Linked DNA regions of Longispora fulva. The protein of the gene in region 1 binds, or shares a complex with, the protein of each later gene. Links are inferred from orthologs where the notes say so. Each region holds a gene or a part of one and is shown in the gene's direction. Other genes may lie near its edges.

What was found. Proteins that work in one complex are often made in the same cells at the same time.
Region 2: the proteins of tsaB (region 1) and tsaD are in contact, whole or in part, in a solved structure (PDB 4WQ4), measured with the Escherichia coli proteins. The link is inferred for Longispora fulva from one-to-one orthologs.

The regions. Positions count from the first base shown.
Region 1 is NZ_JADOUF010000001.1:6,807,295-6,813,558, forward strand. Bases 359-3,357 are described here. They hold tsaB (tRNA (adenosine(37)-N6)-threonylcarbamoyltransferase complex dimerization subunit type 1 TsaB), read left to right. Parts: upstream 359-1,535; coding sequence 1,536-2,180; downstream 2,181-3,357. Other genes in these bases: IW245_RS31270 (alpha/beta fold hydrolase), read left to right, coding at 359-529; IW245_RS31275 (uracil-DNA glycosylase), read left to right, coding at 519-1,091; tsaE (tRNA (adenosine(37)-N6)-threonylcarbamoyltransferase complex ATPase subunit type 1 TsaE), read left to right, coding at 1,088-1,555; IW245_RS31290 (hypothetical protein), read right to left, coding at 2,161-2,415; rimI (ribosomal protein S18-alanine N-acetyltransferase), read right to left, coding at 2,427-2,864. Outside these bases: more of IW245_RS31270, read left to right, coding at 1-358; more of IW245_RS31300, read right to left, coding at 3,358-3,781; IW245_RS31305 (winged helix-turn-helix transcriptional regulator), read left to right, coding at 3,866-4,255; IW245_RS31310 (ABC transporter transmembrane domain-containing protein), read left to right, coding at 4,332-6,026; IW245_RS31315 (ABC transporter ATP-binding protein), read left to right, coding at 6,023-6,264. UniProt on the Escherichia coli protein: Required for the formation of a threonylcarbamoyl group on adenosine at position 37 (t(6)A37) in tRNAs that read codons beginning with adenine.
Region 2 is NZ_JADOUF010000001.1:1,827,852-1,835,528, forward strand. The notes cover bases 2,179-5,021. They hold tsaD (tRNA (adenosine(37)-N6)-threonylcarbamoyltransferase complex transferase subunit TsaD), read left to right. Parts: upstream 2,179-3,002; coding sequence 3,003-4,040; downstream 4,041-5,021. Other genes in these bases: IW245_RS08025 (metallophosphoesterase), read right to left, coding at 2,179-2,403; def (peptide deformylase), read left to right, coding at 2,480-3,001; IW245_RS08040 (GNAT family N-acetyltransferase), read right to left, coding at 4,021-4,794; IW245_RS08045 (class I SAM-dependent methyltransferase), read left to right, coding at 4,861-5,021. Also shown: IW245_RS08015 (ABC transporter permease), read right to left, coding at 1-894; IW245_RS08020 (TetR/AcrR family transcriptional regulator), read left to right, coding at 973-1,587; more of IW245_RS08025, read right to left, coding at 1,678-2,178; more of IW245_RS08045, read left to right, coding at 5,022-6,111; IW245_RS08050 (histidine phosphatase family protein), read left to right, coding at 6,104-6,676; IW245_RS08055 (gluconokinase), read right to left, coding at 6,798-7,301; IW245_RS08060 (VOC family protein), read left to right, coding at 7,376-7,677.

The DNA.
Region 1 (6,264 bases):
CGTGGCCCTGGTCAACACGTCGTCCGGCAAGTTGGACGAGGTGACGTTCGGGCTGCCGGCATTGCTCGGGGTGCTCCGCAAGCCGATCCTGCCGGTGATCTCGACGGCCGGCCGGCTGACCCCGGGTGCGATCGACAAGGCCCGCCGGGCGTCGACGGACCTGTTCTGGCTGCTGACCCGCAAGTACGGCTTCGGGAGCGCCAAGCCCAGCCCGGCCCTGGTCTCCTACGTGGAGCGGATGATCTCCCGCACCTCGGTGGAGATCATCGCCGGGTACCTCAAGACGCTGATGAGCCACTCCCGGGCCGAGGCGCTGGTCGCCTTCGCCGACAAGGAGGTGCTGGTCGTGGCGGGGGACAAGGACCTGTTCACGCCGCGTACCCATGGGGAGGAGATCGTGAGGCTGCTGCCGCACGCCGAGTTCGTGGCGATCGCCGACGGCGGGCACCTGGCGCTCCTGGAGCACCCGGTGCCGGTCACCGAGGCCCTGACCGAGCTGCTGAGCCGGGTGTCGCGGCGTGACCGGTGACTGGGACGACCTGACGGCCCGGATCAGGGCCTGCGTCCTCTGCAAGGATCTCGTCGCCTCCCGCAACACCGTCGTGCCGGGCGAGCCGGGCATGTTCACCCGCCGGCTCGCCGTCGTCGGCGAGGCCCCCGGGGCCCAGGAGGACGCCGCCGGCCGGCCGTTCGTCGGCCTGTCCGGCCAGCTCCTCGACCAGTTGCTCGCCGACGCCGGCCTGGCCAGGCACGAGACGGCGGTCCTCAGCGCGATCAAGTGCCGGCCGCCGGGCAACCGCACGCCCCGGGCCGCGGAGGTGGACAACTGTCGGCCCTGGTTGGCGGCCCAGCTGGACCTGCTCAACCCCCGTCTGATCGTGGCGCTGGGGCTGACCGCGGCGACATGGTTCCTGGGACCCAGGACTACCCTGGCTGGGGTGCGTGGAGTGGTGCACGAGGTCGACGGGCGTTCCGTGGTCGCGACCTACCACCCGTCGGCCGCCATCCGGTTCGGCCCGAACGGCAAGCCCCTCGCCGCGCTCCGAGACGACCTGGCCCTGGCCGCCCGACTGCTGGGAGACGCGCTGTGAGCGAGCACGTTCTGGTGAAACTTCCGACCGTGGACGACACCCGGGCGTTCGGCGTCCGGTTAGCCCTCTACCTCCAGCCCGGTGACCTGCTCGTGCTCACCGGGCCGCTCGGCGCGGGCAAGACGGCGCTCGCCCAGGGCGTCGGTACCGGGCTCGGGGTGTCCGGCGCGGTGACCAGCCCGACGTTCGTGATCGCCCGGGTGCACCCGGGGCCGCTGCCGATGGTGCACGTGGACGCCTACCGGCTCGGCTCGATCGGCGAGGTGGACGACCTGGACCTCGATGCCACCCAGGAGGAGGCGGTCACCGTGGTCGAGTGGGGGCACGGGCTGGTGGAGCGGATGGTCGAGGAGTACCTGGAGATCCGGATCGACCGGCTGGACGACGACACCCGGATCATGACGCTGGAGCCGCACGGCGACTCCTGGACGGAGAGGCTGACCAGTGCTGACCTTGGTGATTGACACGGCGACCCCGGCGGTGACGGCGGGCGTGCTCGAGGTCGGGGAGTCGGTGACCGTGCTGGCCGAGAAGGTCACGGTCAACGGCAAGGCGCACGGCGAGCTGCTCGCCCCGTCGATCCGGCTGGCCCTGTCCGAGGCCGGGTTCGTGACGAAGGACCTGAAGGCGATCGTCGCCGGGGTGGGTCCGGGGCCGTTCACCGGTCTGCGGGTCGGGCTGGTCACGGCGACGGCCCTGGGCCACGCGCTGGGCATCCCGACCTACGCCGTCGGCACCCTCGACGCGTTGGGCCACGGCACCGCCGGCCGCCTGCTGGTGGCGACCGACGCGCGCCGCAAGGAGCTCTACTTCGGGGTGTACGCCGACGGCGTCCCCGTCTCTGGCCCCTCCGTCGCCAAGCCGGCCGACATCTCCGGCGACTACGAGGCCGCGGTGGGCGCTGGCGCGCACCTGTACCCGCTGGGCGTGCCGGTGCTCGACGAGCCGCTGTACCCGTCGGTGCGCGCGTTCGGCGAGCTGGCCGCCGAGCGGATCCGGTCGGGGGCGCCGGACGAGAAGCTGACCCCGCTCTACCTGCGCCGGCCGGACGCCGTGCCGCCCGGTGCGCCTAGAACTCCACGGGGGTGAAGTCCCACGAGTGCGGCGGCCGGGCCACGAGTCGGGCCGGCGGGCTCGGCAGCGGGGCCGGCAGTCCGCGCCACCGCGACAGCCACACGATCCGGTCGTCGGTGGAGCTGAACACCTCACTGTCCAGATGGGACGGGTGGTGCTCGACGTTGGGGACGGCGTACTCACAGATCCAGGCCAGCAGCTCCTCGAACCCGTCCGGCTGGGCCCTGACCTCCCACATGCGCACCATCACGTCTGTTGACACTAGGGCCGCCCCCTCAGCATGACCAGAGCGTCTTTGCCGCTCGGCTGGTAGTAGCGTTTGCGGACCCCGACGGTCTCGAAGCCGTACTTCGCGTAGAGGTGCTGGGCCGGGTTGTCCGAGGCGACCTCCAGGCCCACCGTCCGGTCGCCGGCAGCGGCGAGCAGGTCCTCCAGGAGCAGCCGGCCGACCCCCTGGCCCTGACTCGCCGCCCGGACCGCGATGTTCTGCACCCAGGCCTCGGTCTCGTCGACGACGGCCAGCCCTGCGTACCCGATCAGCTCGCCGTCGCGGATCGCCGCCCGGTAGTGGTGGTTCTCGTCCAGCTCGCTCTGCACCATCCAGCGGCTCCAGGCCTCCGCTCCGAACAGCTCCTTCTCGATGACGAGAACGGCCGGCACGTGGTCGCGGGTGAGTGGTACGAGGTGCACTGGTCCCATCCTCAGATCGTAAGCACCACCTTGCCCCGGGTCCGACCGGTGGCCACCAGCTCGTGCGCCTTGGTCACATCCTCCAGGGCGAGCACCTCCGCGACCTCGACCCGCAGCGCCCCGGCGTCGACCAGCGCGGTGAGGCGGCGCAGCCCGGGGCCGTCGGGGAACACCAGGTGCCCGGTGGCGCGGACCCCGGCCCTGTCCGCGGCCTCGGCCATCTCGGCGGTCAGCCCCGCGGGCAGGGTCACCAGGACGCCGCCCGGGGCGAGCGTCGCGACCAGGGCCGGGTCGTTCATCCCGTCGAGGACCACGTCGACGGTGATCCGGTCCAGCCAGCCGGGTTCGGTGTAGTCGACGGGCTCGTCCACGCCGATCGAGCGGAGGAAGTCGTGGTTGGCGGCCCGGCCGGTGCCGATCACGTACGCGCCCCGCGCCTTCGCCAGCTGCACGGCGAGGTGACCGACCCCACCTGCGGCGGCGTGCACGAGCACCCGGGTTCCGGCGGTGACTCCGGCCAGGTCGAGGGACTGCTGGGCCGTGAGCCCGGCCAGGGGCAGCGCGGCGGCGGCCGTGTGGTCGAGCCCGGCCGGCCGGGCCGCGATGGTGTCGACCGGGGCGGTGACGTACTCCGCGTAGCCGCCGACCAGGTCGGGGAACCGGGGCATGCCGTAGACCTCGTCGCCGGGCGCGAATGCCGTGACCCCCTCGCCGACGGATTCGACGGTGCCGGAGACGTCCCAGCCCCACACGTACGGGCCGTCGTCGAACCAGTCGGGGATGTGGCCGGCGTGCGCCTTCCAGTCGACCGGGTTCACCCCGGCCGCCGCCACCCTGATCAGCACCTCGCCGGCGGCGGGGGTGGGGACGGGCAGGTCCACCAGGGTGATCGTCTCGCCGTACTTCCGGGCCTGCATCGCACGCATCTCGTGCTCCTCTCGTTCCGAACCCATCCTGATTGAGCAGGTTTCCGTTGGGAAGTAGGCAGCTTTTTGTGCTATAGGTACCTGATGGAAACCGACTGCGGAGTGACCTGGCACGACAGCTTCCTCAAGGCGTGCCCCTCGCGACAGGTGCTCGACATGATCGCGGACAAGTGGGCGCTGCTGGCGATCTGCGCGCTCACCGACGGCCCGATGCGCTTCGGCGAGCTGCGCCGCCGGCTCGACGGGATCAGCCAGAAGGTGCTCACCCAGACGCTGCGCACCCTGGAGCGCGACGGCCTGGTGCACCGCCGGGTGTATCCGACCACCCCGCCCAAGGTGGAGTACTCGCTGGCGGCCCTCGGCCACAGCGTGCTCGGCCTCACGGTCCAGCTGCGGGCCTGGGCCGAGGAGCACACGTCCGCCGTGGAGGCGGCGAGGGTGGCGTACGACGAGCGGGAACTGGTAGCGGTGTAACCGCCGTTCGCTCCTTACGCGTCACACCAAAAACCGGAGGCGATCACGGGCGGCGCCGCGTAGCGTCGGGAACGCCATGCGAAAACTTCCCGAAGCCGATCCCGGCGAACCCGATGTCCGTTCGGCCACCCGCTACCTCTGGTGGGTGGTCCGTATGCAGGGCTCGGCGATCGCCGGCCTGGTGGCCTTCGGCATCGTCTGGATGGTCGCCCAGTCCCTGCTGCCCTACACCGTCGGCAAGGCCATCGACAAGATCGGGGCCAAGGACATGTCCGGCCTCCTGACCTGGACCGGCATGATCCTGGCCCTCGGCCTCGTGGTCGTGTTCTCCGGCCTGGCCAGGCACCGGTTCGCCGTGACGAACTGGCTGTCGGCCGCCTACCGCACGATCCAGGTCACCGGCCGGCAGGCCACCCGGCTCGGCGCGACGCTGCCGAAGCGGCTCGCCGCCGGCGAGGTCGTCGCGGTCGGCAACTCCGACGTGTCCCGGATCGGCAGCGCGATCGACGTGCTCGGCCGGGGCAGTGGGGCCGTGATCGCCATCTTCGTGGTCGCGTCGATCATGCTCAGCACCTCGGTCAAGCTCGGCCTGCTGGTGCTCGTCGGGGTGCCGCTGCTGTTGTCGCTGATCGGGCCGCTGTTCCGCCCGCTGCACCGCCGGCAGAGCGCCCAGCGCGAGCTGTACGGCGGCCTGACCTCCCGGGCCAACGACATCGTCGCCGGGCTGCGCGTGCTGCGCGGGGTGGGCGGCGAGCAGGCGTTCAACGAGCGCTACCGGGCCGAGTCCCAGCGGGTCCGGCACTCCGGGGTCCGGGTGGGCAGGGTCCAGTCGCTGCTGGAGGCCGCCCAGTTCCTGATCCCCGGCGTGTTCCTGGTGGTCGTCACCTGGGTGGGGGCCCGCCTGGCCCTCGCAGGCGACGTGACCCCTGGCCAACTGGTCTCCTTCTACGGGTACGCGGCGTTCATGGTCACGCCGATGCGCACCCTGACCGAGGTCGCCGACAAGATGATCAAGGCGAATGTCGCGGCCAAGCGGGTCGTCCGGATCCTCAGCCTCGAGCCGGAGATCGTCTCCGGCGGTGACGCCGTCCTGCCGACCAGCGGCGAGTTGCACGACCCCGAGTCGGGCACCGTCGTCGGCCCCGGCCGGTTGACCGCGATCGCCGCGGCGACACCGGAGGAGGCCGCTGCGATCGCCGACCGGCTCGGCCGGTACACGGACAGCGCCGCGACCTGGGGCGGCGTCCCCCTCCGCGACGCGCCCCTCGCCGCGGTCCGGGAGCGGATCCTTGTCGCCGACAACGAGTCGTTGATCTTCGCGGGTGAGCTGCGCGCCGAGCTGGACCCGACCGGCACGGCCGACGACGCGACCCTCGACGACGCGCTGCACGTGGCGAGCGCCGCCGACATCGTCGAGGCGCTCCCCGGCGGCCTGACCGAGGACGTCGCCCAGCGCGGCCGGTCGTTCTCCGGCGGCCAGCAGCAGCGGCTCCGGCTGGTCCGGGCCCTGCTCCTCGATCCGGACGTCCTGCTCCTGGTCGAGCCGACCAGTGCGGTCGACGCGCACACCGAGGCCAGGATCGCCGACCGGCTGCGGGGCGCCCGCGAGGGCCGCACGACCGTGGTGTGCACGACGAGCCCGCTGATGCTCGACCGCGCCGACCGGGTCCTCTACGTGGAGGACGGCAAGGTGGTCGCCGAGGGCGCGCACCACGAGCTGCTGAAGACCGAGCCCAGGTATCTGGCGACTGTGACGAGAGGTGAGGCGTGAAACAGCTCCTGCCGATCGCGGACGGTCCCGAGGTCCGGCGCTACGCGCTGGTCCTGATGCGCCGGCACCCGGGCGACCTGCTCCTGACCGTCGGGCTCTACGCCGCGGCGGCCGTGTCGGGCCTGTTCGCGCCCCGGCTGCTCGGCGACCTCGTGGGCGAGGTGTCGAAGCACGGCAGCAAGGTCACCGTGGACAGGATCGCGATCGCCATCGCGGCGTTCCTCGTGGTCCAGGCCCT
Region 2 (7,677 bases), 5.0 Mb from region 1 along the record:
GGCGAGGTCGCCGCCGCGGAGCATGACGCCCTGGGAGAGTTTGGTGAAGTAGGTCAGGGGCAGCAGGTAGCCGATCCAGCGGACGCCGGGTGCCATCGCGTCCAGCGGGAAGATCATGCCCGACAGCAGGATCTGCGGCATCATGATCATGAGGGCGAGTTGGATGGCCTGGCCCTGGTTCTGCGACACGGTGGAGATCAGCACCCCGACGCCCAGGACGACGAACAGGAACAGCGCGGCGCCGAGCGCGAAGACGCCCACGTTGCCGTTGAACGGCACCCCGAACAGCACCCGGCCGAGGACGGTCACGATGACCATGTCGAGGGCGGCGAGGACGTAGTACGGCACGATCTTGCCGATGATCACGTCGGCGGGCCGAAACGGCATCACGGCCAGCTGTTCCAGGGTGCCGGCCTGGCGTTCGCGGACCAGGCCGATGGCGGTGACGATGGTGCCGATGAAGGTCAGGATCAGGCCGACGAGGGCCGGGACCATCACCCAGGAGGTCTTGAGGTCCGGGTTGTAGAGAACCTCGACCCTCATCTGGGTACGCCCCAGCGCCGCCTTGGCCGCCTGCGCGCCGAACAGGTTGGACCCGTCGACGAGGGCGACCGGGGTCTGGCCGGTGACGATGACGACGTCGGCCTTGTCGGCGCGCAGCCGGTCGCGGGCCCAGGCGTCACCGGCGGTCTCCTCGACGCGTCCGACGGCGAACGGGGCCCGCAGCGCCGACGCCGCCTGGGTGGCCCCGGGGCCGACGACGTCGGTGGTCAGGGTGGACACGTTGAAGCTGGCCGCGTAGCCGAAGACGACAAGCAGGAGCAGGGGTAACACGATCAGCATGGCCATGGTGCGCCGGTCGCGGCGCAGCTCCAGGAACTCTTTGAAGATCATCGCCCACATCGCGGGACTCCGCATCTCTCAGGCACATCATCAAGTGTTGAAGATGGGCTGAGCGTAGCATCGTGAGGCGTGACGCAACAGATTCCCCAGCGCGCCCGACGCTCCGAGGGCGACGACACCCGCGAGACGATCCTGGTCGCGGCGCGCCACGAGTTCTCCGCCAGCGGGTACGCGAAGACGACGATGCGCGCCATCGCCCGCACCGCGGGGGTCGACCCCGCGCTCGTGCACTACTACTTCGGTAGCAAGGAGAAACTGTTCGCCACGGCCGTGGACCTGCCGGCCGTGCCCGGCGAGGTGCTGCGCCAGGTGCTCGACGGGGACCCGGAACAGACCGGGGCCCGGATCCTGCGCACGGCGCTGACGGTGTGGGACACCGAGGCCGCCGGCGGGGGCGGGCGGTTGACGGCGCTGCTGCGCTCCCTCGCCGACGACCACGGGCCGGCGACGATGCTGCGGGAGTACCTGACCAACCAGGTGTTCGCCCGGATCACCACCCACCTGGGCAGCGACCAGCCGCAGTTGCGGGCGGCGTTGTGCTTCTCGCAGGCGGTCGGGCTGATCCTGACCCGGTTCGTGGTGCGCGCCGAACCGATCGCCAGCGCCGACCGGGAGTTCCTGGTGCAGTGCTACGCGCCGACGTTGCAGCGGTACCTGACGGGGCCGTTGCCGGCGGCACGGTAGCCGCGCGGCGGGTGACTGGAGGCGGCCCTCGTCGGGTGCCGGCGGGCGGGGGGACGCGCGCGGCGTCACCGGATGATGGTTGTGGGCTTTTTAGGGGAGCACCCGGTAGTGGGTGGTCAGGTGGGTGCCGTCGAGGACGTGGAAGGCGATGCCCGGCGGGTCGTCGAGGGAGAGGTGGCCCCGGTCCTCCCAGGGCAGCATCAGCGTGGACACCACGCCCGGGGCGACGAGCAGCGGCAGACCGGCGAAGGTGCTGGCGGCGGCGGTGTGCGCGTGCCCGCACAGCACGGCCACGACGTGCGGATGGCGGCGCAGGACCCGCTCCAGGCCGGCCGGCACGGTCAGCAGCAGGGTGTCGAGGATCGTGTTGTACATCGGCGTCGGCGGGTGGTGCAGGGCCACGAACGCGCGCCCGGTGGCGGCGGCGAGGGTGGAGTCGAGCCAGGCGAGGGTGTCCTCGGTCAGGGCGCCGTCGTCGCGGCCGGGGATGGTCGAGTCGCACAGCGCGAACGTGACGCCGCCGACGACGTGGACCTGGTTGACCGGCCCGGCGCCGTCGCGCTCCAGGAGGCCCTTGCCGAACGCGGCGCGTTCGTCGTGGTTGCCGGGCAGGACCAGCACGGGAACGTCGGCGGTGAGCAGCGCGGCGGCCTCGGTGTACTCCCCCGGCGCCCCGTGGTCGGCGATGTCGCCGGTGACGAGGATCGCGTCGAGAGGCTGGCCGCGCAGGTAGTCAATGACGGCGGCGGTGCGCTCCGCGGCCCGGGGCGACCCGTCGAGGTGGGTGTCACTGATGTGCGCGAACACAAAAGGCATGCCAAGATCATGCCACGGCCACGGGGCCGACAACGGCGCGTGAGGCCCCGAAACGGCCCGTATATATTTGTCAACCATGACAAACTCCGAGGGCACGGCGCGGCGCATCACCTATTACGGCGAGGCCGTCCTACACAAGCCCTGCCAGCCCGTGACCGAGTTCAACTCCGAGCTCAAGGCCCTGATCGAGGACATGTTCGCCAGCATGTACGAGGCGAACGGGGTGGGCCTTGCGGCCAACCAGATCGGGGTGGACGCGAGGGTGTTTGTCGTCGACTGCCCCGACGCGTCCGAGGAACACGTCGTCGCGCACATCGTCAACCCGGTGCTGGAGCTCCCGCCGCCGCCGCGCGAGCTGGTCACCGAGGGCGAGGGTTGCCTGTCGGTGCCGGGCCAGTACGCGGAGCTGGGCCGCCCCGGCGTGGCCACGGTCACAGGTTTCGACATGGACGGCAAGCCGATCACGATCGTCGGCACGGGCCTGCTGGCCCGCTGTCTGCAGCACGAGGTGGACCACCTCGACGGCACCTTGTACGTGGACCGCCTGCCGGCGGCGCAGCGCAAGGAAATCCTCGCCGCCGCCGGTCTGGGCAACTAGGGTGCCGCTGATCCTGGGCATCGAGACGTCCTGCGACGAGACGGGCGCCGGCCTGGTCCGTGACGGGGTGCTCCTCGGTGACGCCCTGGCGTCCAGCGTCGACGAGCACGCCCGGTTCGGCGGGGTGGTGCCGGAGATCGCGGCGCGCGCGCACCTGGAGGCGGTGCGCCCCATCGTGCAGCGCGCGGTGGACGCGGCCGGGGTGCGTTTCGCCGACATCGACGCGGTGGCGGTGACGGCCGGGCCGGGGCTGGCGACGGCCGTGCAGGTCGGGCTGGCGGCGGGCAAGGCGTACGCGCTGGCGCTGGGGGTGCCGCTGTACGGGGTGCACCACCTCGCCGGGCACGCCGCCGTGGACGTGCTCGAACACGGGCCGCTACCGGCGAGGTGCGTGGCGTTGATCGTGTCGGGTGGGCACACGTCGATCCTGCTGCTGGGCGACCTGGCGCGTGATCCGATCGTGCACCTCGGTGACACGGTCGACGACGCGGCCGGGGAGGCGTTCGACAAGGTGGCGCGCCTTTTGGGCCTGCCGTACCCGGGTGGGCCGGTCATCGACCGCATCGCCCGCGACGGCGATCCGGCGGCGATCGACTTCCCGCGGCCGATGACCGGTCCGAAGGATCCGCCGTACGGGTTCTCCTTCTCCGGGCTCAAGACGGCCGTGGCCCGCTGGGTGGAGCGGCACGAGGGCCCGCTGCCGGTGGCGGACGTGGCGGCCAGTTTCCAGGAGGCCGTGGCCGACACGTTGACCCGCAAGGCGTTGCGGGCGTGCGCGGAGCACGGCGCGGACACGCTGCTGATGGTCGGCGGGGTGGCGGCCAACAGCCGGGTTCGGGCCCTGGCCGAGGAGCGTTGCCGGGCCGCCGGGGTCACGTTGCGGGTCCCGTCGATCCGGCTGTGCACGGACAACGGGGCCATGATCGCCGCCGTCGGGGACCTGGTGGTGCGGGCCGGCGCGCCGGCGGCCGACCTGTCGTTGGGGGCGCAGCCGTCGGCGGTGCTGACCGGGGCCCTGGTCACCGGGCCGTGGCGCTGACCTCCTGGTAATCGGAGACGGTGACGAATCCGAGACGTTCGTAGAGGCCGACGGCCGCGGTGTTGTCGGCCTTCACGTTGAGTCCGATGTGCTCGACGGTCTCCCGCAGCCGGGTGCACAGCGCGGACACGGCGACGGCCGCCAGGCCCTGGCCCCGCACCTCGGGCAGGGTGGTGACGTTGCCGATCGCGGCGATCCTGCGGGTGGTCGAGCGCACGTGCAGGCCGGCGACGGCGACGAGCCGGCCGTCGCGGCGGATCCCGGTGTAGTCGCCGGCGTCGAGCATCCGGGCGTCGAACGAGTTGTCCGGGTACGCCGCCGCGTACAGTTCCCGCAGGTCGGCGAGGTCCGCGCGGGTGAGCGTGACGGTGGGCTCCCCGGTGACGGGGGCGAAGTTCTCCAGAGCCATCTTCCGGTGTACGCCGTGGTCGACGACCTTGTAGTCGTTGTCCAGCACGTCCTGGGCGCCGCCGGTGACGTGCGCGTAGAAGCTGCGGGGCAGCACGGGCAGCAGCTCGGTGACGAGGGCGCGTAGTTCCGCCGCCCGGTCGGGTCGGCTCAGCGCCAGCAGGATCGGGCCGAACTCCGCCCCCGTGTAGAGCAGGGCCACGCTGTGGCCGCCGCGCAGCCGGTACCAGGTGGTGTAGGGCCAGAAGTGGTCGTCGAGGTCGCCGAGCTCGTAGGCGTGCAACGCCGGATCTGCGGCGAAAGTGGCGGCGAGGTCTGCGCGGTCGTGCACGGTCGTCAACAGCATTGGATCATCCTGACGCATCGCTTCATCCCCGCTAGTCTGGGTATGACTCACGGAGAGGGGCGGACTGTGACTGTTGCCGACCGGCTGCTGCGCATGTTCACGCTACTGCTGGGAGAGGGCCCGCCGTTGCGGGTCCGCGGGTGGGATGGTTCGACGGCCGGGCCTCCGGACGCCCCCGTCGTCGACATCCGGTCCCGGCAGGCCATCAGAAGACTCGTCCACGAACCCAACCAGCTCGGCCTGGGCCGCGCGTACGTGGCCGGCGAACTCGACGTCGAAGGCGACATCTACGACGTCCTGGACACCCTGTCGGTGATCAGCGGCCGGCAGGTCGGGGCCGTGGACAAGGCCTCCCTCCTCAAGGAGGCCACCCTCCTCGGGGCGATCGGCAAGGAACCGGCCCCGCCCCCGGAGGAGATCCACCTCGCGGGCGCCAAGCACAGCCGCGACCGCGACAAGGCCGCCATCAGTTCCCACTACGACGCCGGCAACGAGTTCTACCGCCTCCTGCTGGGCCCGTCGATGGTGTACTCGTGCGCCTACTGGGCCGGCCCCGACTCCAGCCTGGAGGAGGCCCAGCGCGACAAGTTGGCGCTGATCTGCAAGAAACTCGACCTGGGCCCCGACTCCCGACTCCTCGACGTCGGCTGCGGCTGGGGCTCACTCGCCCTGCACGCGGCCCGCGAACACGGCACCCGCGTCGTCGGCGTCACCCTGTCCGTCGAGCAGCTCGACCTCGCCAGGGCCCGCGCCGCCGAGGCCGGGCTCAGCGACCGGGTCGAGTTCCGGCTGCAGGACTACCGCGACGTCACCGACGGCCCGTTCGACGCCATCTCCAGCGTCGGCATGGCCGAACACGTCGGCGACGAGATGTACACCGCCTACTGCGCGCGCCTCTACGACCTGCTGCGGCCCGGCGGCCGGCTCCTCAACCACCAGATCTCCCGGCACCCGAGCCACCCGCCGAGCAACCCGTCGTTCATCGCCTCGTTCGTGTTCCCCGACGGGGACCTGGCCCCCATCGGCACCACCGTCGACCTGATCGAGGGCGCCGGGTTCGAGGTCCACGACACCCAGTCCCTCCGCGAGCACTACACCACCACCCTGCGGGCCTGGTCGGCGAACCTGGACGCCGCCTGGGACCGGGCCGTCAAACTCACCGGCGAGGGCCGCGCCCGGGTGTGGCGGCTGTACATGGCCGCCACCGCCCTGTCGTTCCGCTACGGCCAGATCGGCGTCCACCAGGTCCTCGCCGTCAAACGCGGCCCCGGCGGCGCCAGCGGCATGCCCGCCACCCGGAAGGCCTGGCTTGGGTGACATCGTGCTCCTGCGGCATGGCGAGACCGCCTGGAGCCTCGCCGGCCGGCACACGTCCACCACGGACCTGCCGTTGACGGCACGCGGCGAGGAGCAGGCGGCACTCGTGGCGCCCGCCCTCGCCGGGTGGCGCTTCGCCGCCGTGTGGGTGTCACCGCGGCTGCGCGCGCACCGCAGCGCCCACCTCGCCGGCCTGACCCCGACCGCGGTGGAACCCGACCTCGCCGAATGGGACTACGGCGACTACGAGGGCGTCACCACCGCCGACATCCGCGCGGCACGCCCCGGCTGGGACCTGTGGCGCGACGGCTGCCCCGGCGGGGAGTCCCCCAAGGAGGTGGGCGCGCGCCTCGACCGGGTCCTGGAGCGGGCCCGGCCGCTGCTCGCCGACGGGGACGTCGCGTTCGTGGCGCACGGGCACAGCCTGCGGGTGTGCGGGGCGCGGTGGATCGACCTGCCGCCGTCGGGGGGCGCGTCGCTGCGGTTGGACACGTCGACGCTGTCGGTCCTCGGGTACGAGCGCGACACGCCGGTGTTGTTGCGGTGGAACGCGCCGGTGGGGTGACACCGCGCCGGGTGGCCCGAGCCCAAGCCCCGCCGGGGTTTGCGCTCGGGCCACCCGGCGCGGGCGGGGGCCGTCATGGGGCTGGGGTGGCCCCCGGCCGTCGGGTCGCCAGGCCGGGCGGTCAGGTGAGGCCGGCGACGATCCGGTCGACGATCTCATCGGGCGTGCCGTGCAGATCCACGACGAGCGGGTCCTCGTCGGCGCCGGGTTCCTCCAGGTCCGCGAACTGGCTGGCCAGGAGCTTGTCGGGAAAGAAGTGCCCGTGCCGGGCCAGCAGCCGCGCGGCGATGAGGTCATGGTTGCCGCGCAGGTACACCAGCGCCACCTGCGGGCGGCCGGCGCGCAGCAGGTCGCGGTAGGAACGCTTCAACGCCGAACACGTCACCACCGCCGGTTCGCCGGCCGCCCGGCGCGCGTCCATCCAGGCGGCGATCGCCTCCAGCCACGGCCACCGGTCGGTGTCGGTCAGTGGCTCCCCGGCCGCCATCCTCGCCACGTTCGCCGCCGGGTGGAAGTCGTCGGCCTCCGCGTAGCGCCACCGCAGCCGGCCGGCGAGCATCGCCCCCACCGTCGTCTTCCCGCTCCCGGACACCCCCATGACCAGCAGCAGCGTGTCGTTACCCATCTGTTCACCCTAGCCGGGCGCCGTTACCGTGGAGTTCGGCGGAAAATGTCGGTGCCCCGGGTGAGGATGGGGGGATGGCAGACACCTTCCCGCCGGGCGCCCCCAACTGGGCGGACCTCGGCAGCACAGACGTACCCGGCGCCGTCGCTTTCTACACCACCCTGTTCGGCTGGACGGCTGAGGACATGGGCCCGGAGGCCGGCGGTTATCACGTACTGCGCCTCGACGGCGCGCAGGTCGGCGGCCTGGGCCCCGCCACCGACCCGACCCGCGGCACGTCGTGGGTGGTGTATTTCGCCACCGACGACGTCGACGCGACCTCCGCGAAGGTCGCCTCCGCCGGCGGCACCGTCGTCGTCGAGCCGATGGACGTGAT